4 regions of the Tritonibacter mobilis F1926 genome follow, and region 4 is predicted to be linked to each of the others. Evidence: riboswitches for the same ligand, from Rfam matches in the RefSeq annotation. Region 4 holds a riboswitch; each other region holds the start of a gene.
What was found. A riboswitch is a leader RNA that binds a small molecule or an ion and turns the genes downstream of it on or off. The one in region 4 is predicted to bind cobalamin.
Positions count from the first base shown of each region.

Region 1: another riboswitch for cobalamin. It lies ahead of K529_RS22990 (CbtB domain-containing protein); the one in region 4 lies ahead of K529_RS14975 ((2Fe-2S) ferredoxin domain-containing protein).
Region 2: another riboswitch for cobalamin. It lies ahead of K529_RS18275 (hypothetical protein); the one in region 4 lies ahead of K529_RS14975 ((2Fe-2S) ferredoxin domain-containing protein).
Region 3: another riboswitch for cobalamin. It lies ahead of K529_RS02820 (DUF1636 family protein); the one in region 4 lies ahead of K529_RS14975 ((2Fe-2S) ferredoxin domain-containing protein).

Region 1 is NZ_CP015230.1:582,809-590,041, reverse strand. Features, by position in the region: gene K529_RS02780 (bifunctional cobalt-precorrin-7 (C(5))-methyltransferase/cobalt-precorrin-6B (C(15))-methyltransferase) at 1-1,044, shown strand, start outside; gene K529_RS02775 (cobalamin biosynthesis protein) at 1,041-1,403, shown strand; gene cobM (precorrin-4 C(11)-methyltransferase) at 1,400-2,194, shown strand; gene K529_RS02765 (cobyrinate a,c-diamide synthase) at 2,276-3,592, shown strand; gene cobA (uroporphyrinogen-III C-methyltransferase) at 3,589-4,326, shown strand; gene K529_RS02755 (DUF1636 family protein) at 4,323-4,691, shown strand; cobalamin riboswitch at 4,753-4,963, shown strand; gene K529_RS22990 (CbtB domain-containing protein) at 5,003-5,173, shown strand; gene K529_RS02750 (CbtA family protein) at 5,178-5,876, shown strand; gene K529_RS02745 (hypothetical protein) at 5,986-6,477, shown strand; gene cobF (precorrin-6A synthase (deacetylating)) at 6,549-7,233, shown strand, end outside.
Region 2 is NZ_CP015231.1:586,175-593,407, reverse strand. Features, by position in the region: gene K529_RS18295 (GlxA family transcriptional regulator) at 66-989, opposite strand; gene K529_RS18290 (cysteine hydrolase family protein) at 1,072-1,617, shown strand; gene K529_RS18285 (DNA polymerase III subunit gamma/tau) at 1,674-3,500, opposite strand; gene K529_RS18280 (protein-tyrosine phosphatase family protein) at 3,729-4,259, shown strand; gene K529_RS18275 (hypothetical protein) at 4,280-4,672, opposite strand; cobalamin riboswitch at 4,806-5,039, opposite strand; RNA gene ffs (signal recognition particle sRNA small type) at 5,171-5,269, opposite strand; gene K529_RS18265 (5'-nucleotidase C-terminal domain-containing protein) at 5,493-7,233, opposite strand, start outside.
Region 3 is NZ_CP015230.1:595,872-603,104, reverse strand. Features, by position in the region: gene K529_RS02840 (DUF1513 domain-containing protein) at 1-181, shown strand, start outside; gene K529_RS02835 (DeoR/GlpR family DNA-binding transcription regulator) at 407-1,201, shown strand; gene glpD (glycerol-3-phosphate dehydrogenase) at 1,194-2,774, shown strand; gene cobO (cob(I)yrinic acid a,c-diamide adenosyltransferase) at 2,887-3,561, opposite strand; cobalamin riboswitch at 3,586-3,822, shown strand; gene K529_RS02820 (DUF1636 family protein) at 3,922-4,401, shown strand; gene cobW (cobalamin biosynthesis protein CobW) at 4,421-5,455, shown strand; gene cobN (cobaltochelatase subunit CobN) at 5,584-7,233, shown strand, end outside.
Region 4 is NZ_CP015230.1:3,161,987-3,169,219, reverse strand. Features, by position in the region: gene K529_RS14995 (methyl-accepting chemotaxis protein) at 1-1,221, shown strand, start outside; gene K529_RS14990 (ABC transporter ATP-binding protein) at 1,229-2,011, opposite strand; gene K529_RS14985 (FecCD family ABC transporter permease) at 2,001-3,008, opposite strand; gene K529_RS14980 (ABC transporter substrate-binding protein) at 3,009-3,941, opposite strand; gene K529_RS14975 ((2Fe-2S) ferredoxin domain-containing protein) at 3,928-4,647, opposite strand; cobalamin riboswitch at 4,736-4,950, opposite strand; gene K529_RS14970 (iron ABC transporter ATP-binding protein) at 4,991-5,743, opposite strand; gene K529_RS14965 (iron chelate uptake ABC transporter family permease subunit) at 5,740-6,684, opposite strand; gene K529_RS14960 (ABC transporter permease) at 6,674-7,233, opposite strand, start outside.

The sequences.
Region 1 (7,233 bases), 680 kb from region 4:
CGCGGGCAGGCCTGGCCCGTACCCTTTTCCACCGCACCGGTGCTGGCCGCACGCGGTCGCGCGACGGTGGTTTTGGCGTCGGGCGATCCCTTCTGGCACGGCGCAGGCGGCAGCCTGCTGCGCGATCTGGACCGCTGCGAGTGGACGTCCCATCCGGCGCACTCCTGCTTTGCGCTGGCCGCCAATGCGCTAGGGTGGAAGCTGGAGGACACGCTCTGCCTGGGTCTGCATGCCGCGCCCTTCGCGCGCCTGCGCCCGATTTTGGGCCGTGGCACCCAAGCGATCTGCACCCTGCGCGATGGCGCGGCGGCGGCGGAACTGGCTGCCTATCTATGCGAAATCGACTTTAGCGCCAGCGAGATCACCGTGCTGGAGCGCCTTCGCGGACCACGAGAACGCATCCGCACGACCACCGCCCAAGGGTTTGACTTCACCGACATTGACGCCCCCGTGGTGGCAGCACTCACGGCATCAGGCACGGGCCTGCCGCAGGCGTCCGGCCTTGAGGATGCACTCTTTGCCAGTGACGGGCAGATCACCAAACGCCCCATCCGTGCGCTGACGCTCTCGGCCCTTGCCCCGCGTGTGGGCGAACATCTGTGGGATATTGGCGGCGGATCGGGGTCTGTCTCGGTGGAATGGTGCCTTGCGGCCCAAGGGGCCACGGCAACCACATTTGAGGCCCGCCCGGATCGGCTCGAGAACATTCGCCGCAATGCCGAGGCTTTTGGCCTTTCGCATCGCCTGACAGCCAGTGAAGGCCGCGCGCCGGAGGTGCTGGAGGGCCACCCCCCGCCCGATTGCGTATTTATCGGCGGCGGAGGGTCGCAGGCCCTCATTGCCCACCTCTGGCAGATCCTGCCCGCAGGCACGCGCCTTGTTGCCAATGGTGTGACGCTGGAGACAGAAATCTTGCTGATGCAGGCTCATGCCAGCCATGGCGGTCATTTGCTCAAGGTGGAAATCGCCGAAGCTGGGCCTTTGGGCACCATGCGCGGCTGGGAACGTGCCCGCCCCGTGATCCAATGGAGCGTCACCCGATGATGGTCGCAGGCTTTGGCTTTTCCAACCGCGCCACCGAGGCAAGCCTTGCGGAGGCTTACAATGCGCTGCAAACGCGCCCGGATCGGGTGGTCACCCTGCGTGCCAAGGCCGACAGCCCCGTGTTTCGCGCCTTTGCGCTGGCCCAAAACCTCATGGTCGAGACCCTTGATGAGGACCAGATCGCCGGGGTCGCGACCCCCACCCTTTCGCCGCGTATTCATGCGCGGTTCAACACCGGATCGGTGGCCGAAGCCTGCGCCCTTGTGGCAGCGGGCGCAGGCGCGCGGCTGATCCAGAGACGATGTGTGACCACGGACGGGCTTGCCACCGTGGCGCTTGCGGAGATGATAGAGAGATGACCGTTCATTTCATTGGTGCCGGACCGGGTGCCGCCGACCTGATTACCCTGCGCGGGCGCGACCTGATCGCGGCCTGCCCGGTGTGCCTTTATGCTGGCTCTCTGGTGCCCGAAGCGCTGCTCAGCCATTGCCCCGAGGGGGCCAGGATCATCAACACCGCGCCGCTGTCGCTGGATGAGATCATGGCAGAGATCGCCAGTGCCCACGCCGCCGGACATGATATCGCCCGGCTTCATTCCGGGGATCTGTCGGTCTGGTCCGCCATGGGCGAACAGCTGCGCCGCCTGCGCGATCTGAATATTGCTTATGACATCACCCCCGGTGTGCCTGCCTTTGCGGCTGGTGCGGCGGCGCTGGGGACCGAACTCACCCTGCCCGGCGTTGCGCAATCGCTGGTGCTCACGCGCACGTCGGGGCGTGCCTCGGCGATGCCCGAAGGCGAGTCGCTGGAGAATTTCGCCGCCACCGGCGCAACGCTGGCGATCCATCTTTCGGTGCATGTGCTGGACGATGTGGTGGCACGGCTCACGCCCGCCTATGGCGCAGAATGCCCGGTGGCCATCGTCTGGCGCGCCAGTTGGCCGGATCAAAAGATCGTCAAGGCAACGCTTGGGTCCATTATCGAGGCGACCGAGGGCGCGCGCGGACGCACCGCGCTGATCCTCGTGGGCCATGCCCTGGGCGCGGAAGACTTCGCCGAAAGCTGCCTTTATGGCGCGGATTATGACCGCCGCTATCGCCCGCAAAGTGCCGACAGCCCTTGGTCGGAATGGAGCGAAGGGGATGATTGATCGCGCGATGTGGCACACCAAGGTCAGCGCCCGAGCCTGGCTGGGGGCGCAAGCGACACGAGCGAATGAGGATTGGCACATATGACCCACTTCCCCAAAGGCCTGATGATCTCCGCGCCCTCCTCCGGCACCGGCAAGACCACCGTCATGCTGGGCCTGCTGCGCGCGCTCAAGGACGATGGTCTGACCGTGCAGCCCTTCAAGAGCGGGCCGGATTATATCGACCCGGCGTTTCACTTTGCGGCCGCCGGACGAGCGTCCTTCAACCTTGATACCTGGGCGATGGACAGCGCGCTGCTCGATGCCGTGACCACCCAGGCCCAAGGCGCTGATATCTGCGTCGGCGAGGGGTCGATGGGCCTCTTTGACGGGGTCGCCACGCGCGGCCAGTCGGGCTTTGGCTCCTCGGCAGAGACCGCGCTCAGGATGGGCTGGCCGGTGGTGCTGGTGATCGATGTGGGCGGTCAGGCACAATCCGCCGCCGCCACCGCGCTGGGGTTCAAAATGTACAACCCCGACCTGCCCTTTGCGGGCGTGATCCTGAACCGGGTGGCCAGCCCCCGGCACGAGCGGCTCACCCGGCTCGGGATGGAGCGCGCAGGCGTTAAGGTGCTTGGCTCGCTGCCCCGGCGCGGTGATCTGACTCTGCCCGAACGCCACCTTGGCCTCATTCAGGCGGTGGAGCATCCCGACCTTGAGGCCGCGATTGCGGGCTATGCCGCCTTTTTGCGCGAAAACGTCGATCTCGACGCGATCCGTGCAGCGGCCAGCACCGCTGCCGCGCCCGCGCCGCGCGCCCTGCCTCACCCGCCTGCGCAGCGCATCGCATTGGCGCGCGATGCCGCGTTTTCCTTTACCTACCCACATCTGTTGGAAGGCTGGCGTGCCGCCGGGGCCGAGATCCTGCCGTTTTCGCCCCTGAAGGATGAAGCCCCCGCCACCGACGCCGATCTGGTCTGGCTGCCCGGCGGCTATCCGGAGTTGCATGGTGCCACACTTGCCGCTGCCGAAAACTGGCGCAAAGGCATGGCAAGACATGCTGAGACCAAACCCGTTCATGGCGAGTGCGGCGGCTATATGGCGCTGGGCGAGGCCCTGATCGACAAAGAAGGCACCCGGCACCAGATGGCGGGGCTCCTCGGGCTTGTCACATCGTATGAGAAGCGCAAATTCCACCTCGGCTATCGCCGTGCGGAGTTGCAAGCGCCGATGCCGGGCTTTGACAGCGGTGCTTATTTGCGCGGGCATGAGTTCCATTACTCGACCATTCTGGATGAGCCCGACGCACCGCTGGCGCGTGTCATGGACGCTGACGGCAATCCGGTCCCCGAAACCGGATCGATCAAGGGTCATGTCACCGGCACCTTTTTCCACCTGATCACCGGAGAGCACGCATGAGCGGATTTGTCAGCTTTGTCTCCTCCGGGCCGGGTGATCCTGATCTGCTGACGGTAAAGGCCGTGAAACGTCTGGAGGCGGCGGATGCGGTGTTGTTTGACGACCTGTCCTCCGGCCCGATCCTGTCGCATGCGCGGGAGGATGCGGATCTGGTGGGCGTGGGCAAACGCGCAGGTCGCCCCTCGCCCAAGCAGGACCACGTGAGCCAGCTTCTGGTGGATTATGCCCAATCCGGTGCCCATGTGGTGCGGTTGAAATCCGGGGATTCCGGCGTCTTTGGCCGCCTTGAGGAAGAGATGATCGCACTGCGCGCTGCTGGCATCAAGTATGAGATCATCCCCGGCGTCACCGCAGCCTCTGCCGCCGCCGCCGCCGCTGGCATCCCGCTGACCCGGCGGCTGACCGCGCGCCGGTTGCAGTTCATCACCGGCCATGACGTGACCGGAGGCCTGCCCGATCACATGAACCTTGCGGCCCTTGCCGACCCTGAGGCAACCACCGTGGTCTATATGGGCAAGCGCACCTTTGCGGCGCTGCTGTCCCTGCTGCTGGAGGCCGGCCTGCCGCAGGACACGCCTGCGCTGGTGGCGCTTGGGGTCTCGACGCCCGCGCAAGAGCTGCACCGGGTGACGGTGGCCACCCTGCCCGAGCTGTTGGAGGCGATCACATCGCCTGCGCCGGTACTGATCCTATATGGGCCACTGGCAGAAGAAGACGCCCCCGCCCCGGCATGACACAGCCCATGATCTCGCTCTGCCGTACCTGCCGCGACGCAGACCCTACGCTGCCCGACCAACTGGCGGCGGCGCTGCGCGCGGCGGGGCTTGCGGCGGAGGTGCAAGAGGTCGATTGCATGTCAGGCTGTGCCCGTCCGCAGACCCTCGCCGTGCGCCAGAGCGGCAAGACCGCTTATCTCTTTGGCGAGATCACCACGGCGGACCTGCCAGATATCATCACCTTTTTGCGGCTCTATGCCGCCAGCGCCGACGGCACGGTGAGCGATGCGCGCCCACTGGGCGATCTGCGTTTCAAGGCGATCGCACGCATCCCTGCGGCCTCAAGCCAGACCGCAACGCCACCCACTCAATCGCAGGGCTAGATGACGGGAACGCGCGCCGCAAAGGCGGTTTCATGCTTGACCGATCAGACCCCGACACCGCAATATCACCGCTATACGGTGTCCCAGAGCGCACAGCGCCGGGACTGAAACGGGAATGAGGAACGGCGGACCCAATCGCGGCGCCCGAGCCTCAACCGCCCCCGCGACTGTGAGCGGAGAGCGACATTCAGCATCCACTGGCCCCGCGCCGGGAAGGAGAATGATCGCCGCGACCCGCAAGTCAGGAGACCGGCCGTATCAAACGAGGACAGTTAATGTGCCGTCGGGTGTGACGGTACGGAGGACGAATAATGACGACCAAAACGATCAAATCGACCGCCTCTGCCGGCAGCATCATCCCGGTGCTCTTCGCCGTGGTTCTGGGGCTGGGGATCATCACCGTGACGGGCCATGTGCAGGCCTCGACCCTGCATGATGCGGCGCATGACGTGCGCCACGCCACCGGCTTCCCCTGCCACTAAGCAGATGTTTGGACGCATCCTGACCAGCGCGCTGTTCGCTGGTGCTGCAGCGGGGCTGATTGCCGCCCTTCTGCAGCTTTTCTTCGTGCAACCTGTGCTGTTGCATGCCGAGCTATATGAATCCGGCGAGCTGGTGCATTTCGGCGGTGAGGCCGTTTCCGCCCATCCCGATTTGCCCGGCCTGTTTGATGAGCCGATGCGCAATCTGCTCAGCATTCTGTTCACCATGCTGACCTACACTGGCTATGCACTGGTGATGGTGGCCTTGATGTCTCAGGCCGAGCGGCAGGGCCATGAGATCACCGCCCGGCATGGGATCATCTGGGGGCTTGCGGGCTTTGTCACGTTTCACTTCGCTCCCGGTCTGACACTGGCGCCAGAAGTACCCGGCGTCGCTGCCGCAGATGTGGGCGCACGGCAGGTCTGGTGGGTCGCAACCGTCGCCAGTGCAGGGGTTGCCATGTGGCTGATCGCCTTTGGTGGCAATCTGGTGGCTTATGTGATCGCCGCATTGTTGCTGGTGGCTCCGCATGTGATTGGCGCGCCAGAGCCTGATAGCTTTACCGGTCCGGTGCCCACTGAAATTGGGGCGCTTTTTGCGGCACGTGCCTTTGGGATTGGCATGGCGGCATGGGTCTTGCTTGGCGCGTTCTGTGCCTATTTCTGGCAGTCTGAGACCGCACACGCAGAGGCCACCGCATAAGCTGACGCCTTTCTGCCCCCGCCGCTGCAACAGGTATCGGGCGGCGGGGTTAACACAGGGCGGCCCCTTCGCTGTTCTTACGAAAGCCCCTCTAACATATTGAGATCACATGTCCCGTTCGCTTGCGCTTTTTGCCATTGGCCTTGTTTTTGGGGGTGGTATCGGTTTTGTCACCGCTGCCGGAAATGGTGTGGTCTTTGAAGGTCACGACCATAGTAATCCCGCGCATCATGGCGGCACCACCGGGATGATGGCGCACGATCATTCAGCCATGGTGAACACCCCCGCGGGTGACGCCCCCCCAAGGGTCGAAATCAGCGTAACGCCCGATGCGATGTCAGGTTGGAACTTGCAGGTGGAAACGCAAAATTTCCGTTTCGCTCCAGAACATGCCTCAGGCGCGGATCAGCCCGGCGAGGGCCACGCCCATGTCTATGTAAACGATGAGAAATTCGCGCGGCTCTATGGCGCATGGATGCATATCCCTGCCCTCCCCGAAGGCGGCGCGGAGGTCAAAGTCTCGCTCAACTCCAACAGCCACGGCATGATCGCGGTCGATGGCGTCCCGGTCGAGGCGACACTCTGGGTCGGCGGTCAGTAACCCTGCCCTCTTGACCTCTCTCCCAGAGGCCCCCATTGCGGTCAGACCACTAGAACGAACGGAGAGCGCCCATGCTCCAGCTTTGCCTGATCGGGATCGGCACCGGCAACCCCAAGCATCTGACGCTGGAGGCGGTAGAGGCGATCCGCGCGCAGGATCTGATCCTGATCCCCCATAAGGGCGCTGGCAAAGACGACCTTGCAGGCCTGAGGCAAGCAATCTGTGCAGAGGTGCTGACCGGCGTGGCGCATCCGCCCAAGATTGTTGAGTTTGACCTGCCCGTGCGCGATCCGGCCACAGCAGATTATCGCCAGCGCGTGGACAACTGGCACGATGCTATCGCGGAGGTCTGGCAGGCTACGCTGGCGGCATATCTGCCCGAGGGCGGGCAGGCAGGGTTTCTGGTCTGGGGCGATCCCTCGCTCTATGACAGCACCATGCGTATCGCCGAGCGCCTGAAGACGCGGATGGAAATGCAGATGCGAGTGATCCCCGGCATCACCTCAATTCAAGCGCTGACGGCGGCGCATGGCGTACCGCTCAATCACATCGGCGCACCGGTGCAGATCACCACCGGTCGCCGCCTGCGTGATACGGGCTGGCCTATGAGCTGCGACACGCTGGTGATTATGCTGGATGGCGAATGTTCCTTTCAGAGCATTGCGGCCCCCGAACACGTGACGATCCACTGGTCCGCCTATGCGGGTATGGCCAATGAGATCAATATCGCGGGGCGGTTGTCTGAGGTTCAGGAAG
Region 2 (7,233 bases), on a different replicon from region 4:
GACCCCGCGCAGGCAAGGGTAAAGCCGGTAAAGGCCCGTCGCATTCTTATATGTTCAGCTGCGCTTCATCCCTGATGCGCGCGAAACCGCTCCCGATAGGCACCGGGGGTGAGGCCGGTCACGGATTTGAAGGCGCGAGCAAAGGCGGGCACATCGCGATAGCCTACGTCCCATGCGATCTGCGCGATGCTGTCCTGCCCGCGCTCCAGCGCGCCGCGTGCCTTCTCTACCCGCAGTGCTTGCAGGTAGGTGGCGGGAGGCAGTCCGGTGGCGGCAGTGAAGTGGCGCACAAAGGATCGCTCAGATAGGTTTGCGACCGCTGCCAAGGTCGGTACGGTCAGAGGCATGCCATAGTGACGATCCATGTGACGCTGCGCGGCCAGGACCGGCATGTTGCCATGGTGTCGCGGGGGCGCAAAGCTGGAATAGGCACGTTGCTCCCGCCCACTTGGGTCGATCAGCAGGTGGCGGGCCAGGCGCGTGACCATTTCCGCCCCATACCAGCGCCCCGTCAGATGCAGGCCGAGATCGGTCCACGCCATCAGCCCTCCGGCGGTGATCACATCATGGTCGTCCACAAGGATATGCTCCGGTGCGAGGCGCACATCTGGAAATGCCTGTCGAAACTCCGCCTCCAGTGCCCAATGGGTGGTGGCAGGTCGGTGATCCAGTAGCCCGGCCTGCCCAAGCCAGAACGCGCCGGCGCAGACAGAGCAGGCCAGCGCGCCTTGGGCATGTTGTTGCGCCGCCCAATCCACCAGTGGATGATCGGGGGCAGGGCGGGTGTCCTCAATCGAGGGTACAAACACGAAGGCCGCAACCGGTTTTGAAGGCAGGGCATCCCAAGAGCAGATTTGCAGATCCAGCGCTCGGCTGCTGGGGCTGAGCCGCGGGATCAGGGCAAATAGATCGGCCAATCCCCAGAGCGCGGCGCGCTGCGCACCCGGAGCGTCGATCAGAACAACAGGGTTGTTTGGCGTACTCTGCATATAGACAGGCATATGCGCCAAGTGTGGCGGTGGTCAAGTTGTGCCAGTCTGACCCATGCGACACGTGCAAAGGAGAAGACAGATGCCAAAAATCGCCCTGATACTGATTGATATTCAGAACGACTATTTTCCCGGTGGTGACTGGGAATTGCACGAGATGACCGCCGCCAGCGCGCAGGCCGCAGAGCTCTTGCGGGCGGTACGGGCGCAAGGCGATCTGGTTGTGCATATCCGGCACGAAAATCCAAATCCCGATGCGCCGTTCTTTCGCACTGGCTCAAAGGGGGCGGAAATACATGCCTCGGTTCTGCCGCGAGACGGGGAGGCGGTGTTGACCAAACATAGGCCCAACAGCTTTCACGGCACCCGCTTGCAGGAGCTGCTGCAAGACGCCGAAGTCGAAGAGGTGATCCTATGCGGGGCGATGAGCCAGATGTGCGTGGACGCCACCGCGCGGGCCGCAGCAGATTTTGGCTTTGCCGTGACCATTGCCGAGGATGCCTGCGCCGCCCGCGCCGTTGAATTCGGCGGTGTGTCTGTGTCCGCTGAACAGGTCCACGCTGCATTTATGGCCCCATTGGCGATGGGTTACGCCAAGGTGGTCAAAGCGGCGGAGGTGCTGCGCTGATCTCAGGGCAGGAGCCGGGCATGGACGGGCTCACAGAAGCCTAGCCATGACAGGGTTTATTCCTCAAACGGATCCCACTCATCCTCGACTTCAGGCAGGGCCTCGGCCTGAACTTCAGCGGCCAGTTCTTCCTGCGTGCGGATCTTGGTGATCTTCGCCTTGGGGAAATTCTGGAGCACCGCCTGCACCAGAGGGTGCGCAGAGGCTTCTGCACGCAGGGCGTTTTCGGCAGCGTCACGCAGTTCCGCAATCGTTGGCGCATCACCATCTGGGGCAATGGAGACCACCCAGCGGCTTCCGGTCCAGTTTTGCAAGGCAGTGCCGATGCGGGCAGCGAGGTCCTGCGGTGCATTTGCGGCGGGGGTGAACGTGATGCGGCCCGGTTGATACGACACCAGCCGCACGCCGCCCTCGACCTCGACCAGCAGCTTCACATCGCGGTGTTTGCGGATCAGTTCGATCACATGTTCAAAACTCGGATAGCGCGCCAAGGCGCTGTCCACACGCGGCGCAAGCGCTGCCATTTGCCCGCCACTTGCCGACATAGTGTGCCCCCCATTGGGGCCACCGCCGGGGGCGCCCTGCGGCGGGGCGGGGGCGTAAGCCGGAGCCCCGCCCCCCCCGCCCGCCGCAGGCGACCCCATGCCTTGCATGGGGTGTCCCCCACCCGGACCACCTGGATGTGGCGGTGGGGGGGTGTCCTGCAGTTTGCGAACCAGTTCCTCGGGCGAGGGCAGATCGGCCACATGGGTCAGGCGGATCACAGCCATCTCTGCCGCCATCATCGCATTGGGTGCGGCGGCGACTTCCTCGAGCGCCTTGAGCAGCATCTGCCACATGCGCGTCAGCACCCGCATCGGCAGGCGGCTGGCCATATCCTGTCCACGGGCCCGCTCATCCGGGCTGATGGTCGGATCTTCTGCCGCATCGGGGGTGATCTTTACCACCGACACCCAATGGGTGATCTCGGCCAGATCGCGCAGCACCGCCATCGGGTCCGCGCCCTCGGCATATTGACCGGACAGCTCCGTCAGGGCCGCCGCCGCATCGCCGCGCAGGATCATATCCATCAGATCCAGCACCCGGCCCCGGTCCGCAAGACCGAGCATCGCGCGCACCTGATCCGCTGTGGTCTCCCCCGCACCATGGCTGATTGCCTGATCCAGCAGTGAGGTCGCATCCCGTGCGGAACCTTCTGCCGCGCGGGTAATCAGCGCCAGCGCATCTTCGGCGATCTCGGCTTTCTCATTGGTGGCGATCCGGCGCAGCAGATCGATCATCACCTCCGGCTCGATCCGGCGCAAGTCAAACCGCTGACAGCGCGACAGCACCGTCACCGGCACCTTGCGGATTTCGGTGGTGGCAAAGATGAATTTCACATGCGCCGGTGGCTCTTCAAGCGTCTTCAACAGCGCGTTGAAAGCAGAGGTTGACAGCATGTGGACCTCATCAATGATGTAGATCTTGTAGCGGGCCGAAGCCGCGCGATAGGCCACACTGTCGATGATCTCGCGGATGTCACCCACACCGGTGCGCGAAGCGGCATCCATCTCCATCACATCCACATGGCGACCTTCCATGATCGCCACGCAATGTTCGCATTTGCCGCAGGGCTCCGTGGTCGGGCCGCCCTGACCGTCCTCCCCGATGCAGTTCATGCCCTTGGCGATGATCCGCGCGGTGGTGGTTTTACCGGTGCCGCGAATACCTGTCATAATGAAGGCCTGCGCGATGCGATCTGCGGCAAAGGCGTTCTTCAGCGTGCGCACCATCGCGTCCTGACCGACCAGATCGGCAAAGGTCTCGGGCCGATACTTGCGTGCCAGAACCTGATATTGTCCGCTTTGCGGTGCGCTGGAGGTCTCGGGGCTGTGCTCGCTCATGAGGGCCTTTCGGATGGTCTTTGAGGGCGCGCCGCTGGATTCGCGAGCCACGCCAATGATCCTGTGCAAACTAAGCGCCGCTGTCCGCTTCGTCCACCGCTGTTGCACGGGAACCCGGCAGAATGGGGGAGGTGACAGAAAAGGCTACCTGTCTGAGACTTGGCGGGGTTAAGATAGCGTGAAGGTATCGCGGAAATTACGCCGCGCCTCCCGGGGGGGGGAGAGTAAATGGTGAGTGCTACGAATATGCAGCCGCAGTCGGCTGTGCAGACCCTATCGCTTCACGCGCTGTCGTTTGGGGACGGTATATTGGCGCTGAGCCGCGCGCCCGGCGCTGGGGGGGATTACGCGGGTGATTTGCGTTTGATTCGTGAATGGCGCCCGTCGATGGTGATTTCGATGACCACGCGGGTGGAGCATGTGATTCTCGGTGTTGAGAACCTGGGCACGGATATACAGGGCCTCGGCAGCCGCTGGTTCCATATGCCGGTCGAGGATTATCAAATCCCCACCGCAGAGATGGACGAACACTGGCAACACATCAGCACGATGGCCCGTCAGGCCATGTCCGGTGGTGGCCGGGTTCTGGTCCACTGCCGGGGAGGCTGCGGTCGATCCGGCATGGCGGTGCTGCGGTTGATGATCGAAAGCGGCGAGTCTGCCGAGGCAGCGCTCAGCCGCCTCAGAACTCTGCGGCCCTGCGCCGTCGAGACAGACGCACAAATGGCGTGGGCCTTTGGCAGAAGGTCCCCGACCTGAACTGAAGGCTGCGCTGAGCGTCAGACCTCAGCGCGCTGATCCCGATAGCTGCGCACAGGTCGCGCCTCGCCAAAGGCGCGCGGAATCTCTGATACACATGTGCTGCTCATCGTGTTGGCATCACTGGACAACATCGCATCGGCGAACCGATCCAGCGTTTCGGTCTTGGTCGATGAGGTTACGTCACAGAACACTCGAATGCGGCTGTGGTTGGCGGCAAAACGCGCAGGGCAGGCTTTCTCGCATCCATCTAGGCGGCTTTCTCCACTGATTTCAAAATCTTCCTGTGTCAGTGGGCGCGCGCTATCGAGCGCCTGTGCCAAGGCTTTCAGCATCCGTTGTGCGGCCGGGCAGGGGCGCCCCAGATGCATACATGTGGTCGACACAAATTCATGTGATCGCTGTTGGTCCATTCTCTGCGTGCCCTCCGCACCAAGATAGTTGTGACGGGGGCAAGATGAGAGACTTCGGGCGAGACATTGCCCCTCAATGGTGGGCAAGAGAGATCAGCCGTCAGACCTCCTCCAGGACACCCCGCCCGGTTTCAGGTTCGTATCATTGATGGCAGGTCTCCTGACTTGCGGGTCATCGCGTACCGGCCCTTCCCGATCCCATCGGCCAATGTGGCCGTGACGGATCAGTGGTCTTGCCGGGGTACTCGCCGCCTACAGTTGCGGGGGCAGTCACGGACTTGGCGGGGCATATGCCCGAACCTCACCGTATTCCCTCTTCATTCCGTCCTCGGATAGAGAAACGAAAACCATCTCAAGAAGAGGTAGCGAGCGCGCTGCCGACTCGTCAACAAAGATCTTGCTGCACGTGCAAAATCACCCCTGCGGTTCGATTGTGTTTTGGAGGTGTGGGTAAACGCCTAGAGACAAAAAAACCCGCCAGAGGCGGGGCTTTTTATAAAGTGAGAGGTTGGACATCGACCCAAGCGGGGCTCGTTGTGGCTGCTTCCTTCCGGACCTGACCAGGTTGGCGAGGCGCTTGCCCGCGCCAACCCCTCGAATCCCGATATAGGGAAGTGACGATACAATGACAACCCGCAGCCTGGGCGATTTCCTGACCCTATGCGCGTGTGAAGGAAGGCAGAGGTCTACCGTGAAGGTGTAGTTGAGGCGGTGGGTGCAATCCAAAAGGTTGCCTTGGCATCCTCGACATCGCAATGGCTGAGGTACTCGGCGCTTATCACGACGCCCTTTGATGATGCGCAGCTCTAAATGGTGCCACTCAGAGCTGCAGCTTCAACGCCACAAAGCCTGTATCCAGTTCGGTCGCGCTTTGGGCGACGTCATCAGGCAATTCATGCAGGTGGCGGTGCACGCCGGGGCCTGTGACGGCAATCGCCTCCACGCCGAGGTTCGGACGGATGCGCCACGGATAGGGTGCCGCTGCCAATGGATCTGCCGCTAGGGTCGACGTCACATAGGCCCCGACAGTGTCGCGGATCATCTGAGGTGGCAGCGAGAGAGCCTGCGCCTGATCAAGCATACGAAAGTTGCCGCCTCCGCTGCTGCGGTAGCTGTTGAAGGCAACTGCGAACCTCTGGGCAGGTTGCAAAGGGTGCCCGTGCCAGCGCAGATTTCTGATACGGCTTGCCGCGTCGTTTAAGAGGCGTCCATCGGCATCAAAACGTGCCGTTGCTGTCGGGTCGATTTCATACTCCAGGCCGAAGATCACATCGAAGTTGTGTCCGGCCCGCGCAGGATTTGCCAGCAGGCGGTCAGGAGCATTGGGCTCCAACTGATTAAACAGCCCTGCCGACATGTCCAACCAGTCCCGCAGTTGCTGTGCGTCAACGATAATGCAGCGCAATTCGTTTGGATAAATGTAGATGTCGGCCACATGGCGGCGCGAAATCTCTCCTGCGGGCACATCGGTGTAATTGAGCGGCCCCGCGCGCCCACCAAATTTAGCCGGTGCGACTGCCGACAAAAGCGGCAGGTCGGCGAATTCTGATTTTGCAAGGGTCGGGCGAACAGCAGCGGCCTGCGCCGCGGCGGTGAGAGCGAGTGCGCGATCCTCGCCAAAATAGGTAAAATAGGAGTGGTGTGGCTGTGCGAGCGTGCCAACATTTGTGGCCATATCGGCGCGGGTGCGCTGATGAATGTCGCTCAGGGCGTTAACCAGTTCTGGTGCCTCCGGGACCACTGGCACGAGACCATCGCGGGTCTGATGTGCAACCGGGCGCAGGGCGCAATCTCCCTGCGTGACACGCCAGCCTTGCGGGGTGCGGACCAGGTCGAGGTCGATCACCCCGAGATGTGAGCCACTGGAGCCAGGCATCACCACCGGAACACCCAGCCCGGCATCCTCACCATCGGGCGCCGGCAGCAACAAATGGGTATGTCCGCTCACAGCTGCATCAAGACCGGGCAAGTGCGACAAAGGTCTGAGCGCGTTTTCCATCCCCGCGACTTGGTCAGTCGGGCCCAGCCCGGTATGTGCCAATGCGATCACCACATCGGCCCCCGCATTGCGCAGATCCGCAATCGCGGCGCGTGCGCTGCTGAGGATATCGTCGACACGCAGACGCCCCTCCAGATGATCGGCATCCCAGAGCATGGTTTGCGGCGGCAACACCGACAACAGCCCGATCTTTACATCCGGCGCATCTGCGGGTGCACAAGGCATACGCCTGCGCAGTATCAGGGTTTTGTGAACAGGCAGCGCATGGGCGTCGGCAAGGGGTGTAATATTGCTGCAAACCGCCGGGCAGGGCAGCGCAGAGAGCGCCCGGGCAAGGACAGGAAGGCCGAAATTGAACTCATGGTTGCCAAGACCGACGGCATCATAGCCCAAGACGTCAAAGGCACGGATCGATGCAGGGGTGGCGTCTGGATCAGCGGCGTCAGTTTCGGCAAGCGGTGAGCCCTGCAACCAGTCGCCATTGTCGACCAGCAGCGTAATCGCACCGGACTCTGTGGCCTCTTTGCGGGCCGCGCCAATCAGGCTTGCAGTGCGGCTCAGG
Region 3 (7,233 bases), 690 kb from region 4:
CTGCGCCAGCGGTGCTTTGCTGGCCGAACATGCTCTCCTGGATGTCTGCGGCCTTGCGACCCTGCGCGAAGGTTTCCTCGCCAGCACCGGAACGGGTGCCGTGGCGCGGATCGGCACAGAGGTTGAACACCTCGCCACCGCGCCGCTGGCCTGGGACAATCACCTGATCCCACTCACCTGAGGGCACGAAGGGCGGCCCCGACCTCGGGTCGGGGTGAAGCCCCCTCCCGTGGGGGAGGTCGGGGTGACCCTGCCCTTGTCCGGGCAAAACCCAATTCAAATTCCGGGCGCCCCCTCCGCACCTGCGCGAGGGGCTTTCGTTTTGCGCCCGATGCACACTAGAACGAAATCCACACGTGACAAAACGCGCGACGTTCTCTATATGCATCCATGAAAAGGAAAGCTCATGGATGCAAATGATCGCCAAAACGAAATCCTCTCCCTGCTCACACAGCAGGATCGTGTCGAGGTTGAAGACCTTGCGCGCCGCTTTGGTGTCTCTTTGCAGACCGTGCGCACTGACCTGCGCGATCTGTCTGCCCGTGGCCAGCTGAGCCGCGTCCATGGCGGTGCCGTGCGCATCAGCTCCGCCGCCAATCGCGGCTATGCCGAGCGCCGCAGCCTCAATGCCAGCGGCAAACGCGCGATGGCCGCACTGGCCTCCGATGTGATCCCTGAAAACTGCTCCATCGCGCTCAATATCGGCACCTCAACCGAACAGGTGGCGCGTGCGCTCTCCGGTCACAAGGGGCTGACGGTCCTATCCAACAATATCAACATTATCAATATGATGATGGGTATGGAGGCGCGTGATCTGATCCTTGTGGGTGGCACCATCCGCCAAAGCGACGGCGCGATTGTCGGCGAAGAGGCGGTGGAATTCATCAACCGTTACAAGGTCGACTACGCCGTCATCGGTGCCTCCGCCATGGACGCAGACGGCGCGATCCTCGACCACGACGCCCGCGAAGTCTCCGTCGCCCGCGCCATCCTCAGAAATGCCCGCACGCGCATCCTGATGTGCGACGGCAGCAAATTCGACCGCTCCGCCCCCGTGCGCATCTGCGCCCTCGCGGAACTGGATTTTGTCATCACTGACCGCCCTGTTCCAGCAGATTTTGCCGAGGCCGCAGCCGCGTCCGGCACCCAAATCCTGATCGCAGACGGCGGCCCCGAAACCGAAAGCAGCGAAAATGACTGATACGCCCAAGACCTCCGACATCACCGATCTGTTCATCATCGGCGGCGGCATCAACGGCTGCGGCATTGCCCGCGACGCCGCCGGTCGCGGCCTCTCCGTGACATTGGCCGAAATGAACGACCTCGCCTCCGCCACCTCCTCGGCCTCGACCAAACTGTTCCACGGCGGCCTGCGCTATCTGGAATATTTCGAATTCCGTCTGGTGCGCGAGGCCCTGATCGAACGCGAGGTGCTGCTGCGCGCCATGCCGCATATCTCATGGCCGATGCGCTTCGTGCTGCCCTTCCACAAGGACATGCGGTTCGACAACACAACGCCGACCTCCAAACTGCTGACCACCTTCATGCCATGGATGAAAGGCCGCCGCCCGGCGTGGCTGATCCGGCTGGGTCTTTTCATGTACGACACACTCGGCAAACGCGGCATTCTGCCCGGCACTGCAACCGTGGACCTGACCACGGATGAGGCAGGCAAGCCCCTGAACTCCAAATTCAAAAAGGCGTTTGAATATTCCGACTGCTGGGTCGAAGACGCCCGCCTCGTGGTGCTGAACGCCCGCGACGCCGAGGCCCGCGGCGCCGAGATCATGACCCGCACCGAGGTTGTGAATGCCACCCGCCACGCGGATCACTGGGAAATCCACCTGAAGGATCTGGCCACCGGTGCAGAAACCACCCGCCGCGCAAAAATGCTGGTGAACGCAGGTGGTCCATGGGTGGCCGATGTGCTGCGCCAGAAGCTCGGCCAAAACAGCCGCGAAAACGTGCGCCTCGTGCGCGGCAGCCATATCGTGGTACCAAAACTCTACGACCACGGGCGCTGCTATTTCTTCCAAGGGCAGGACGGGCGCATCATCTTTGCCATTCCCTATGAGGAGGATTTCACCCTCATCGGCACCACCGACGCTGATCACCCCGATCCCGAGACCAAACCCATCTGCACCGAGGAAGAGCAGGACTATCTGGTCAAATTCGCGTCGAACTATTTTGACACACCCGTGACACGCGACCAGATCGTCTGGACCTATTCCGGCGTGCGGCCCCTTTATGATGACGGCGCCAGCTCCGCCTCTGCCGCGACACGCGAATATGTGCTGACGCTCGACAAGACACAGGCCCCGCTCCTCAATGTGTTTGGCGGCAAGATCACCACCTACCGCAAACTTGCCGAGGCGGCGCTGGATAGAATCAACGAGGTCTTCCCAAGCCTGCCGTCGGAGTGGACCGCAGGTGTGCCCCTGCCCGGCGGCGATTTCCCGGTCGAAGATGTCGCCCGCTTGCGCGAAAAATTGGCGCGCGAGTATCCCTTCCTGTCGGCCTACGCCACCCGCCGCCTGATCCGCGCCTATGGCACCGAGGCCTGGGCCATTCTGGGCGACGCCAAGGCGCAGAGCGATCTGGGCCAGAGCTTCGGCGCGACCATCACGGCCCGCGAACTTGACTGGGCGATTGCCCGAGAATGGGTGCGCACGGGCGAGGATTTCCTGTGGCGGCGCACAAAACTCGGCCTGCGTTTGGACCCTGATGCGCGCACTGCGGTCGACGCTTATATCAAATCCCGCGTCACCGACTAACAAAACAGACTGACAAAAGAGAGGGGCACAACGCCCCTCCCTCTTCTAACTCAAAATATCCCGGAGCGCGAGGCAGCGCCTCGCATCCCCGCTCACGACACACGCTGAGGTTTCAGAACTCCACGCCTTTCTGAGCCTTGATGCCAGCCCGGAACGGGTGCTTCACCTGCGCCATCTCGGTCACAAGATCGGCGATCTCGATCAGTTCTTCCTTCGCGTTGCGCCCGGTCAGCACCACATGGGTCATCGGCGGCTTATGCTCGACGAGGAACTCCAGAACCTCCTGCAAATCCAGATACTCATAGCGCAGCGCGATGTTGATCTCATCGAGTAGCACCATGGTGTTCTTCTCATCGAGGATCATCTCCTTGGCCTTTTCCCAGCCCGCGCGGGCTGCCGCAATATCGCGGGCCTTATCTTGCGTTTCCCACGTAAACCCCTCGCCCATCGCGTAGAACTGGCACAGATCCGAGAAATTCTCCTCAATCAACGTGCGCTCGCCGGTCTGCCACGCGCCCTTGATGAACTGCACCACCGCCGAGGGCATGCCATGGGCGATGCAGCGCATGATCATGCCGAATCCCGAGGACGACTTGCCCTTGCCGGGGCCGGTGTGAACGATGATGAGACCTTTTTCGCCATCTTTGGTTTTCATCATCCGATCACGGGCGGCCTTTTTCTTTGCCATCTTTGAGGCATGGCGTGCCGCTTCTTCGTCGGAGATGTCGGTTTCGCTACTTGCGTTGGTCTGGTCGCTCACGGGGTCGCTCCTGCTGTTTGGCCCCATGTCTTGACAAAGAGTGCCCCCATGGCGCAAGGGATTTTCGTTGGTTCCCGAAGGTGACACCCTTCGGGCGAAGAGGGAATGTGACAAGGCACGCCGCAGCGCGCCCCAAGCACAGCCGCCCCCGCGACCGTGACCGGAGAGGTCTCCCGACGCCACTGGCGCACCCCTAGGGGCGGCACCGGGAAGGCGGGACGACCGTCAGCGCCCCACCCGGGTCTGGCATCCGCAAGCCGGGAGACCTGCCAGCGTGTGTGAAACCGGCGGACGGGGTGTGCCGCGACCGGTTGAGGGCCTGCCACACGTGGCACGCGCCCCCATCTGGCCTGCCCCGCCTCGCCGCTGAGGAGGAGAAAAGGCCGCATGGGAGAGACCCCCAGCCAGAGCCCGGAGCCGGTTGTCCTGACCGTCTGCACCACCTGTCGCCAGACCGGCAGCGATCCCGAAGCCATGCGCCCCGGCCGCATCCTTGCCGACCGTCTTGCAGGCAGCGCGCTGCCCGAAGGCGTCACCGTGCGCGGGGTCGAGTGCCTTTCGGCCTGCTCGCGGTCCTGCACGTTGCATCTCTCCGGTGGCCCTGCCCGCTGGAGCTATATCTACGGTGATCTCGATCCGGATGCCCATCTTGAGGATATCCTCGCCGGTGCTGCGGCTTATGCGGCGACCGAGGATGGGTTTGTGCCATGGCGCGAACGCCCGGTGGTGTTTCGCAAACAATCCATCGCCCGCATTCCGCCCGTCTCCATGCCGAGCGTTGCGCTGACCCCGACACCCGCACCCGAGCGTCACGACTCTTCCAGTGACACCCCAGACACGCCTGCCACCGAGCTTGCGCAGGATTGACCCGAAAGGCCCATTTCACATGACCACATTGAACAAGATCCCCGTCACCGTCATCACCGGCTTTCTGGGGGCTGGCAAAACCACTCTGATCCGTCACCTGATGCAGAACCCGCAGGGCAAGCGCCTCGCGGTGGTGGTGAATGAGTTTGGCACCGCCGGTGTTGATGGCGACATCCTGAAATCCTGTGCCGATGACAATTGCCCGGCGGAAAACATCATGGAACTCGCCAATGGCTGCATCTGCTGCACCGTGGCCGATGATTTCATCCCCACCATCGAGAGCCTGATGGCGCTGCCCGAGCCGCCCGAGCATATCGTCATTGAGACCTCCGGTCTGGCGCTACCGAAACCGCTCCTCAAAGCCTTTGACTGGCCCGCCATCCGCTCGCGCATCACCGTCGACGGGGTGATCGCCCTGGCCGATGCCGAGGCCGTCGCCAAGGGCCAGTTCGCCCCCGACCTGGACGCCGTGCAGGCCCAGCGCGAGGCGGACGAGAGCCTTGATCACGAAACACCGCTGTCCGAGGTCTTCGAGGACCAGATCTCCTGCGCCGATATCGTGCTGTTGTCCAAGGCGGATCTGGCCGGCGAGGCGGGCGTCGAGAAGGCCCGCGCGGTGATCGAAGCCGAGGCCCCGCGCAAGCTGCCGATCCTGCCAATGACCGAAGGGGTGATCGATCCCCGCGTGATCCTGGGTCTGGGCGCTGCCGCCGAAGACGACCTCGACGCGCGCCCAAGCCACCATGACGGCCACCACGATCATGAACATGACGATTTTGAGTCCATCGTGGTCGAAATGGGCGAAGTCTCCGATCCCGAAGACCTGCAAAAACGGATCATCGAGATGGCCCGCGCCCGCAACATCCTGCGGGTGAAGGGCTATGTGGCCGTGGAAGGAAAACCAATGCGAATGCTCGTACAAGCGGTGGGTGAACGTCTGCGCGCGCAATACGACCAACCCTGGGGCGCGCAGCCGCGCAAGACCCAGCTGGTGGTGATCGCCGAGCATGATAACATCGACACAGCAGGCATCCACGCCGACCTCGGGGCCTGAGTTTCAACACCAAGGGCGCTGACCTCTCGCCGTGAGGTCCCGCCCGACCCTCCCCCCCGGGAGGGCGCTTCGCACCCACCCGGGGTCAGACGCTGCCCTCTCCGATTTGAACGAAGCGGACCAACCTCATGCACGTCGTCTTCCGCGAAAGCCACGGGCTCGGAGAAACAGACACCCCCTATGACGTCGGGCAGACCCCCGGCGATCTGGTGGTGCTGTCCTTTTCCGACAGCGATCTCGGCGCATTCGCGGCGGGCTGGCATCGCGCGGACGGCAAACTCCCCTCCACTCGGCTTGCCAATCTGGTGGCGCTCAAACACCCGCTCTCGGTCGATGTCTACGCCGAACAGACCTTAGAGGGCGCAAAGGGTGTCTTGGTCCGGCTGATCGGTGGCGAGAGCTATTGGTCCTATGGTTTGGCCACGCTTCAGGATCTGGCACGGCGCAAGGGCATTGCGCTGGCGATCCTGCCCGCCGACGGTCAGGAAGATCCGCGCCTTGATGAGCTGTCCACCCTGCCGGTTTCCACCCTGCGCCGCCTTCAGGCGCTGTGCGATGCGGGCGGTGCTGTCGCCGCGCAGGCGGCACTGGCGCAACTGGCGCTGGCCTCTGGCCTTTATGCCAGCCCGGTGATCGGCAAGAAAACCGTGCCGGATTTCGGGTTCTACGACCCCGACCGGGGCGCGCTGGATGCCCTGCCCGAGATCGACAAGCCCTTGGTGCTGGTCAGTTTCTATCGCTCTTATCTGACGTCTGCCGACACCGCCCCTGTGGATGCAATAATCCATAGCCTGCGCGCGCGCGGGTATGCCGCCTATGGGGTCTTCGCGCCGAGCCTCAAGGTCCCCGACGCGGTCGACTGGCTGCGCGCAGAACTGCCCGCCCTGAGCCCCGCCGCACTCATCAACGCGACCGCCTTTTCCGCGCAGGGACGCGATGGCAGCGCCTCTCCCCTGAGCCTCACGGGCTGTCCGGTGTTTCAGGTGGCGCTGTCCACGGCCCGGCGCAAGGATTGGGATCTGGCGGATCGCGGCTTGTCGCCTGCGGATCTGGCCATGCATGTGGTCCTGCCAGAGGTGGACGGTCGGCTGTTTGCCGGTGTTGTCAGCTTCAAATCCCCCACCAAACGCGATCCCGATCTGGAATATTCCCGTTTCACCCACCGCGCCGATCCGGAGCGAGTTGAGGCGGCGCTGGATCGCATCGAGGCGCATCTACGGCTCGCCCGCCAAACACCTGCCGACAAACGCCTTGCGCTGGTGCTCTCGACCTATCCGGGGCGCGATTACAACCTCGCTCACGCGGTGGGGCTGGACGCGCTGGCCTCAACGTCTGAGATTTTGCGCGCCCTTGCGACCGAGGGCTATGACGTCACCGCCGAGGCAGACCTTGGCGCGCGGCTCTCGGATGAAACGCTGACATGGCCGCTCTCGGACTATCTCGCAGCACTCGCCCACCTGCCCGCCAGCTTGCGCGCGGATCTCACCGCGGCTTGGGGCGCGCCCGTGCAAGACCCCGCGATCAGGGACGGCCTCGTGCACTTTCGCGCGCTGCGTGCGGGTAAGGCACTGGTCGCGCTGCAACCCGAACGCGGTGACGTGCAATCCCGCGATGACGACTATCACGACCTCGACCGCACGCCGCGCCATGGCTACGTCGCCTTCTATCTCTGGCTCCAAAGGCAAACGGATGTGCTGGTGCATGTGGGTGCCCATGGCACGCTGGAGTGGCTGCCGGGCAAGGCGGTGGCACTCTCGGGGCAGTGCTGGCCCGAGGTG
Region 4 (7,233 bases):
AAGATGTTTGAGGGAAAATTCGACGTAGAAATCCCACAGTCTTCTATCAGCGAAGTGCAGGCTGTAAGCACAGCCATCGACAACTTCCGCAAAGGGCAAATCGAACGCGAGCGCTTTGCGGTTGAGATTACCAAAGTCATCAGTGCCTGCGCACAGGGGGATTTTTCCTTGCGCATCCCGGTCGAGGACGATGACAGCGAGTTTGCCGAGTTGGGTCACGGTGTAAATGCCATCGGAACAGTCGTGGAGAACGGACTCGCCGACGTCCGTTTCACCGTTGACGCACTTGCAAGCGGTGACCTCACGGTGCGGATGCCTGATACCCATCGCGGAGTGTTTGCCGACATCGCTATGGCTGTTGATACGCTCAGCCAAACGCAAACTGACGTCATCCGCCAACTCGCCGAAAGCAGCATCACGCTGAACAATACCGCGAATGAAATCGCTGCAGCGACATTTGATGCATCCAAACGCGGTGAAGATACCGCTGCGTCGCTTGAAGAGACCACTGGGGCCATCCAAGTACTGAATGACTCTGTGCAGGATACCGCATCCAACTCTCGCCAAGCCTATGATTTCGTGCGCGACGCCCAGAACCGGGTCAACTCCACTCTGAGGGTGGCCGAGGAAACAACCGCGTCCATCAACCGGATTCGCGAAGCCTCCGAAGCGATCAGCAAGATCACAGATCTGATCGAGGGTGTATCGTTTCAGACCAATCTACTGGCGCTGAACGCTGGCGTAGAAGCAGCTCGTGCAGGCGAGGCTGGAGCAGGCTTCGCAGTCGTGGCATCCGAAGTACGCGCCCTCGCACAACGTTCTGCGGCAGCCACCCAAGAGATCAATGAGCTGATCCGAAACAGCTCAAACGAGGTCACTCAGGGTGTTGAACTTGTTAGCCGCACAGGTGGTGAACTAAGCGCAATTAAAGAGAGTGTCGCCAGTATCGTCAAAATGGTCGACCAGATCAGTGCCGCAAATGTTGAGCAATCCAGCAGCCTCACCGAGGTGAACAGTGCGGTCACGCATCTGGATCAGAGCTCGCAAAAGAACGCGGCCATGCTGGAACAAACCGCCGCATCAACACAAATGCTGCGCGATGAGGCGGCCAAGCTGGTGGCATCGGTAAATCGGTTCAAAATCGACGAGACGGGTTCAAGCCACTCCGCCAATCTGGATCAGACTTACAACACCCCCGGCGAGGGGCATATGGTCGCCTGAGGTCTCGTCATTCCGCTGCTTGCAAAGGGCTGGTTCCATCAAGAACCGGCCCTTCTAACTTAAGACTGTGACCCTCTAGCACCCCGTCAACACGATAGTGCTTATATAGAACCTCACGGGTGAGCACATCTTCCGGCATGCCTTCGGCCACCAATCGCCCCTCCTGCATCAAATGCACGGTATCGCAATAGCGCGCCGCCAGTCCGAGATCATGAAATGACACGATCGCGGTACGCCCACGGCGCCTGACCTCATCCAGCAGTCTGAGCTGGTAGTGCAAATCCAGATGGTTGGTCGGCTCGTCCAAAACATAGACCTCCGGATCGCAGGCCAGAAGCTGAGCGAAATAACAACGCTGCAACTCGCCGCCAGAGAGGCTCTCGGCGTCTTGGTTCGCCTTGTCCTGAAGCCCAACCAATTGCAGCGCATCCTGCGTTGCTTCTCTGCGCTTTTCGCAAGGAATGTCCCGCATTGTCAGGCCAATCTCTACGATATCAGCAGGTGTCAGACCTGCGAGCAGCCCCCCACCCTGCACCAATGCACCCACATGCCGAGACCATTCGATGGGGCTATACTCGGACTGCGCGCGACCATGCAGACGCACCTCGCCCGCCTGAGGCCGCAGCGCACGATACAGAACCCGCAGAAGTGTGGTTTTACCGGCGCCATTGGGACCAAGCAGCCCGTGGAATTGCCCGCGTTTGACCCGGAGCGACAGATCCCGCACATAGGGCTGCCCACCCACGTCTACCGAGAGATCACAAATTTCGAGTATTGGCTCATCGGACACGCGCCATCCCCCTCAGGATATAGATGAACGGAGGGGCAGCCAGCAATGCGAGCAGAACCCCGAGCGGTAATTCCTCAGGCGCGAGGAGCACCCGACAAGCCAAATCCACGAGGATCAAGGTGATCGCCCCGAGGATCACAGCATGCGGGATCAGCACCCGGTGGCGCGCGCCTACCAGCAGCCGCGCCATATGCGGCAAGATCAGTCCAACAAACCCCACAATCCCCGCAATCGCAACTGCGATACCCGTCAGTGCAATGGTGACAAAGAACACCAATACCCGGATGCGCCCTACGTTCACCCCAAGAGATTGCGCACGCTCGTCCCCCAATAGGGTCGCATCCAGCTTGGATGCCGTTCGCAAGGCGAGAAACAAGGAGATCACCAGTATCGCAAGCAACAGCGGAAGTTCGTGCCAGTCGGTGCCAGCGGCGGTTCCCATCAGCCATCCCATAGCGTTACGGGTCGCATGCGGATCGCCGACATACAGGAAAAACGCAGTGAGCGCCTGAAACATCAGCGACACCGCAACGCCCGCAAGAATGACCACCAAAGGATCGAGGGATCGCCCACGGCGCGTCGATAGCGATATGGTGAGCAAAAACGCCGCAGCCGCACCGAGGAACGCAATCAACGGCACGCCCAGCGTCTGCGTAACGCTTGCGGGAAACCAAATGATTGCTCCAACCGCAGCGGCAGACGCGCCAGATGACACCCCCATGAGATAAGGGTCAGCCATCGGGTTGCGCAGCGCGGTTTGCATCAACAAACCCGCAAGGGTCAGCCCTGCACCGATCATGCCCACCGCAAGCACCCGAGGGATGCGCCACTGCCAGACAATCATCGACAAACCGCGCGGCGCGTCTTCACTGCGCAAAAGGATCGCCAGCCGTTCGCTCCATGTGATCTCAGCCGTGCCCCACAGGACACCGGCCGCCATCGCGAGCAGTAGCACCGCAACAGAAAGTGGCAGCAAGAGCGGCGATCCTCGGCTCACTTATTTCAACCCTGCAAGCTGATCGTTCAGGTTTTCAACACCTTCTGCAAATCGCATCCCCAAGAGCGTTTCGGAAAACGGCACGGTGACAAAGCGGCCCTCCTTGACAGCGCGCAACTCGCTCAACACTGGGTCCGCCTCCATGTAGGCACGCTTGTCGGCAGCCGTGGACCAGTCGGCCTCAATCAGCAGGATGACATCCGGATCAGCGGCCACAACGCGTTCCCACGACAGATCGACCCAAGTGCCCGGAACATCGCTGCTGATGCTATCGAGACCCGTGAGCTGAGACAGAAGGGCAGGCCCGCCGCAACACCCGATAGAGAACGGCGTATCGGTGCCGCTGTCGTAGATAAACGCGGATTGGCCTTCGCCCGCAGGCGCGGCCGTCACTGCGTCCAGACGGGCTTTGAGTGTGCCCACCAGATCTTTTGCACGATCTTCGACTGCAAAGAGTTTCCCAACCGTTTCAATGTCGTGGAAGATCGGCTCGACAGTCAAAGGCACGTCTTTGGGGTGCTTTTCCTTACATGAAGCATCCACCAGATAGGTGCCAACGCCAAGGTCATGCCATTTGGTCGCCTCGCCGAGATTGTCCTCAGAGAAAGCAGAACCAAATCCGGCAAAGAGGAAATCAGGCTCCTTTGCCAACACCACCTCAGCAGCTGGGTATTTTTCAGCCAGCACAGGCACGGTGTCATAGGCGGCCTTCCATTGTTCCGGGATGGCATCATCCATATAGGCGGTGCCAACCATCGCGTCCTGCAACCCCAACGCCAGCATGACTTCTGTCGCCTGCTGGTTGAGGGAGATGGCGCGGCTCGGAGCGTTCTCAAAAGTATGTGAGACGCCACAGCTTTCAATGGTGACCGGGTCGGCATGCGCCGCCGAGGCCAGCAACCCGAGCGGCAGCAGCAAATTACGCAGGTTCATGGGACACTCCCGTTTGATGAAAAATAAGATGTTCAAGTCGGCCACCCTTTGCGAGCACGATCGCGACAAAGCTCTGGATGTCTGAGAGATCGGCCACGCGATACCAATCGCCGCGCGGGTAATGCACGATCACCGGTCCGGCGTTACATGGAAACACGCAACCGGTGGTGGTCACCAAACAGCTATCACTGAGCCCGGCACGCCGAATTTCCACCTTGAGTGCATCAGCAAGGTTAGGCGCGTCTTTCACATGGCAACGCGGACCTGTGCAAACCAACAGGTGGTGCCGATGCGCGGGCGGCAAATCCCAACCCTTCCCCATCTCACCCGCAGGTTTTTCACCAATCCGGCGCAGGGGTAACTCAGCCCGCGCAATGGTGCGCACGGTGGCCGCGTCGTGTTCCGGGCTGCTGGCAAAAAACAACTCCGGTGTTGAGCCCGATTGCTGGGCAAGCCATGCACCTGCTGCACTGGGCAGCCATTTCTCCAGCGATTGTGAAAACGGCATTCCGACCGGGCGCAGATCAATACGGCTGGCCCCCCGCGCGAGGAGTTCATCAAGCGCGGCCCAAAGACCCTGTCCCTCTGCCTCCAGTCGAATGGCCATGGCGGGAACAGGGGCGGCCTCCTCAAGCCCTTGGGCGAGTGCTGCGGAACGCTTAGCGCTCACGTAAGTAGCTGAAATCAGGTAGAGATAAACGTGCATCCCAGCCTCCCAACGGGAGGTAGGCAACTGCAGTTCATCAGATACATCACATCTGGCATCGCGTCCTCCGCAGGCCCACCGCCCGCTTGGTTTATACATCGCGATGGCAGGTCTCCTGACTTGCGGGTCGTTGCGCGTCCGTCCCTTCCCGACCCATTTGGATCAGTGGTGTGTGACGGGGCACTTGCCGCTTACAGTTGCGGGGGCAGTTTCGGATTCGGCGCCCTTTGGCTCCTCCTCACCGAATTCCCTTTTCATCCCACTTGCCTTAGGCGTCGGGGAACCATCGCTACTCTCTTGCGTCAGTGAGACGGCCTGTGTCAAGCGACAGGGAGGAGCCGGATCAGACCATCACGACCGGGCGACCCTCAACCGTGCGCAATGGCGCGTCGGTTTCAAAGACGCTCTGGATCAGCGTCTCGGTAATCACATCCTGTGGTGCACCATCTGCACAAAGGCGCCCCTCCTTCATCACCAGAACACGGTCGGCGTATACGGTGGCAAAATTGATGTCATGCAGCACGATGATAACCGTGCGGTCCTTATTGTCTGCCAGATCTCTGAGGCGGGCCATCAGCGCGCGCGAGGCCGCCAGATCGAGATTGTTCAGTGGCTCATCCAGCAACAAATAATCCGTATCCTGCACATAGGTCATCGCCACAAACGCGCGCTGGCGCTGCCCACCGGACAACGTATCAAGCGACCGTTCTGCCAGCGGCAACAGATCAAAGAGGCGCATACCGTCCTCAACCATCGCGCGGTCATCAGGCGTTGGGCGTCCCCTGTGATAGGGATACCGGCCAAAGCCAACCAAATCGCGCACTGTCAAACGGCTTGCGGCGTGAACCGTTTGCGGCAGAATCGCGAGTCGCCTTGCCAAATCCTTGTCATCGCTTTCGCCCACGACAAGCTCATCCACCGTGATACGCCCCTGTTGCCGGGGTATTAGTCGCGCCATGAGTGACAGCAGCGTGGATTTACCCGCACCATTGGGACCAACAAGCGCGACCACACCGCCTTTGGGGACAGTGACAGAAATATCCCTGAGGATCGGAGCACCGTGGATATCATGGGACAGGTTCTGGACCTCGATCATCGTTTCAGTCCTTTCATCAGCAACAGCAGGAACACCACCCCACCAAGGAATTCGACCACGACACTGAGCGGGGTGGTAAAGGCAAAGACACGCTCGAGCGCCCATTGGCCGCCAACAAGGATCACGCCGGAAATCAGCGCGCTACCCGGCAGCAGGATCGCATGGCGATAGGTTGGCAGAACCAGATAGGTCAGCGCAGAAACCAAAAGACCAAAGAAGGCCACTGGCCCCACCAATGCGGTCGAGACCGCAACCAGAACTGAAATCAGCAAGAGCGCCCAGCGCTGCCCGCGAAGTGGTGGCTCCCCCAGCGAGGTTGATGCCACCGGTCCGAGTGCCAGCACATCCAACCGGTGCCGCATACGCCACGCCAATCCCAGCGCTCCACAGCAGAGGAGAGCGGAGACGCCCAGCAGATCGGTTTCGGCCCGAGAGAACCGCGCAAAAGAGGCCGCTTGTACTACGGCGTATTCACTTGGGTCGATCACACGCTGCAGGAGGCCAGTGATAGAACGCAGCATGACCGCCAAGACCACCCCGGTCAGAAGCATGCGCATCAGATCGCCCTGCCCTTTGCGCAACAACAGGCCAAAGAGCATCACCGCCGCCGCACACATCAACGTCGCATTGGTCAGCATCAACAGCCCCGGATCAAGCTGTTGATAGGCAGGTGCTCCCAGTGCAACCACCGCAGCTGTCAGGATCAGAACGTAAAGCGCATCAAACCCCATGATCGCAGGTGTCAGGATGCGATTGCCGGAAATGGTCTGAAACATCACCGCCGCCACCGCCTGCGCTGCGCCGATCAACAATAATGCTGCGAGTTTTTTGCCGCGAAACATCAGCGCAAACTCAAGGCTCCCCTTCACGCCAGTGAACAGATAGGCAAGTGCGCAGGCCACGAGGGCGAGCGTGAGTAACAGCAGGCGATTACGATACATGCTGCCCTCTGCCGTAAAGCATCCACAGGAAGACAGCCGCGCCGATGATGCCGATGACGGTCGCCACGGGCACCTCGAACGGATGCACCACGAGGCGTGCAAAAATATCCGAAGCCAAAACCAAACCTGCGCCCGCCATTGCCGTCAGCGGCAGGCTACGGCGCAGATTGTCACCAACGAGGCGGCTGACAAGATTTGGCACCACCAGCCCGACAAAGGGGATCGCGCCCACTGTCACCACGGTAAGGCCCGTCACCACGGAAATCACCACCAGACCGCTCAGGACGACTTGACGGTAGTTGAGGCCGAGGTTGAGGCTCACCGTTTCCCCGAGGCCAAGAATGGAAAACTGATCTGCCACCAGATAACTCAGCACTGCCGCAAGACCTGCAATCCACAGCAATTCGTATCGCCCACGCATGGTGCCGGAGAACTCACCGGTCAACCAGATGTCGATGTATTGCAGCATATCAAGTTGAAAACCGATATAGACGGCGGCCGAGCCAATCACACCGCCGTAGACGATACCCACGAGCGGCACCAACAGCG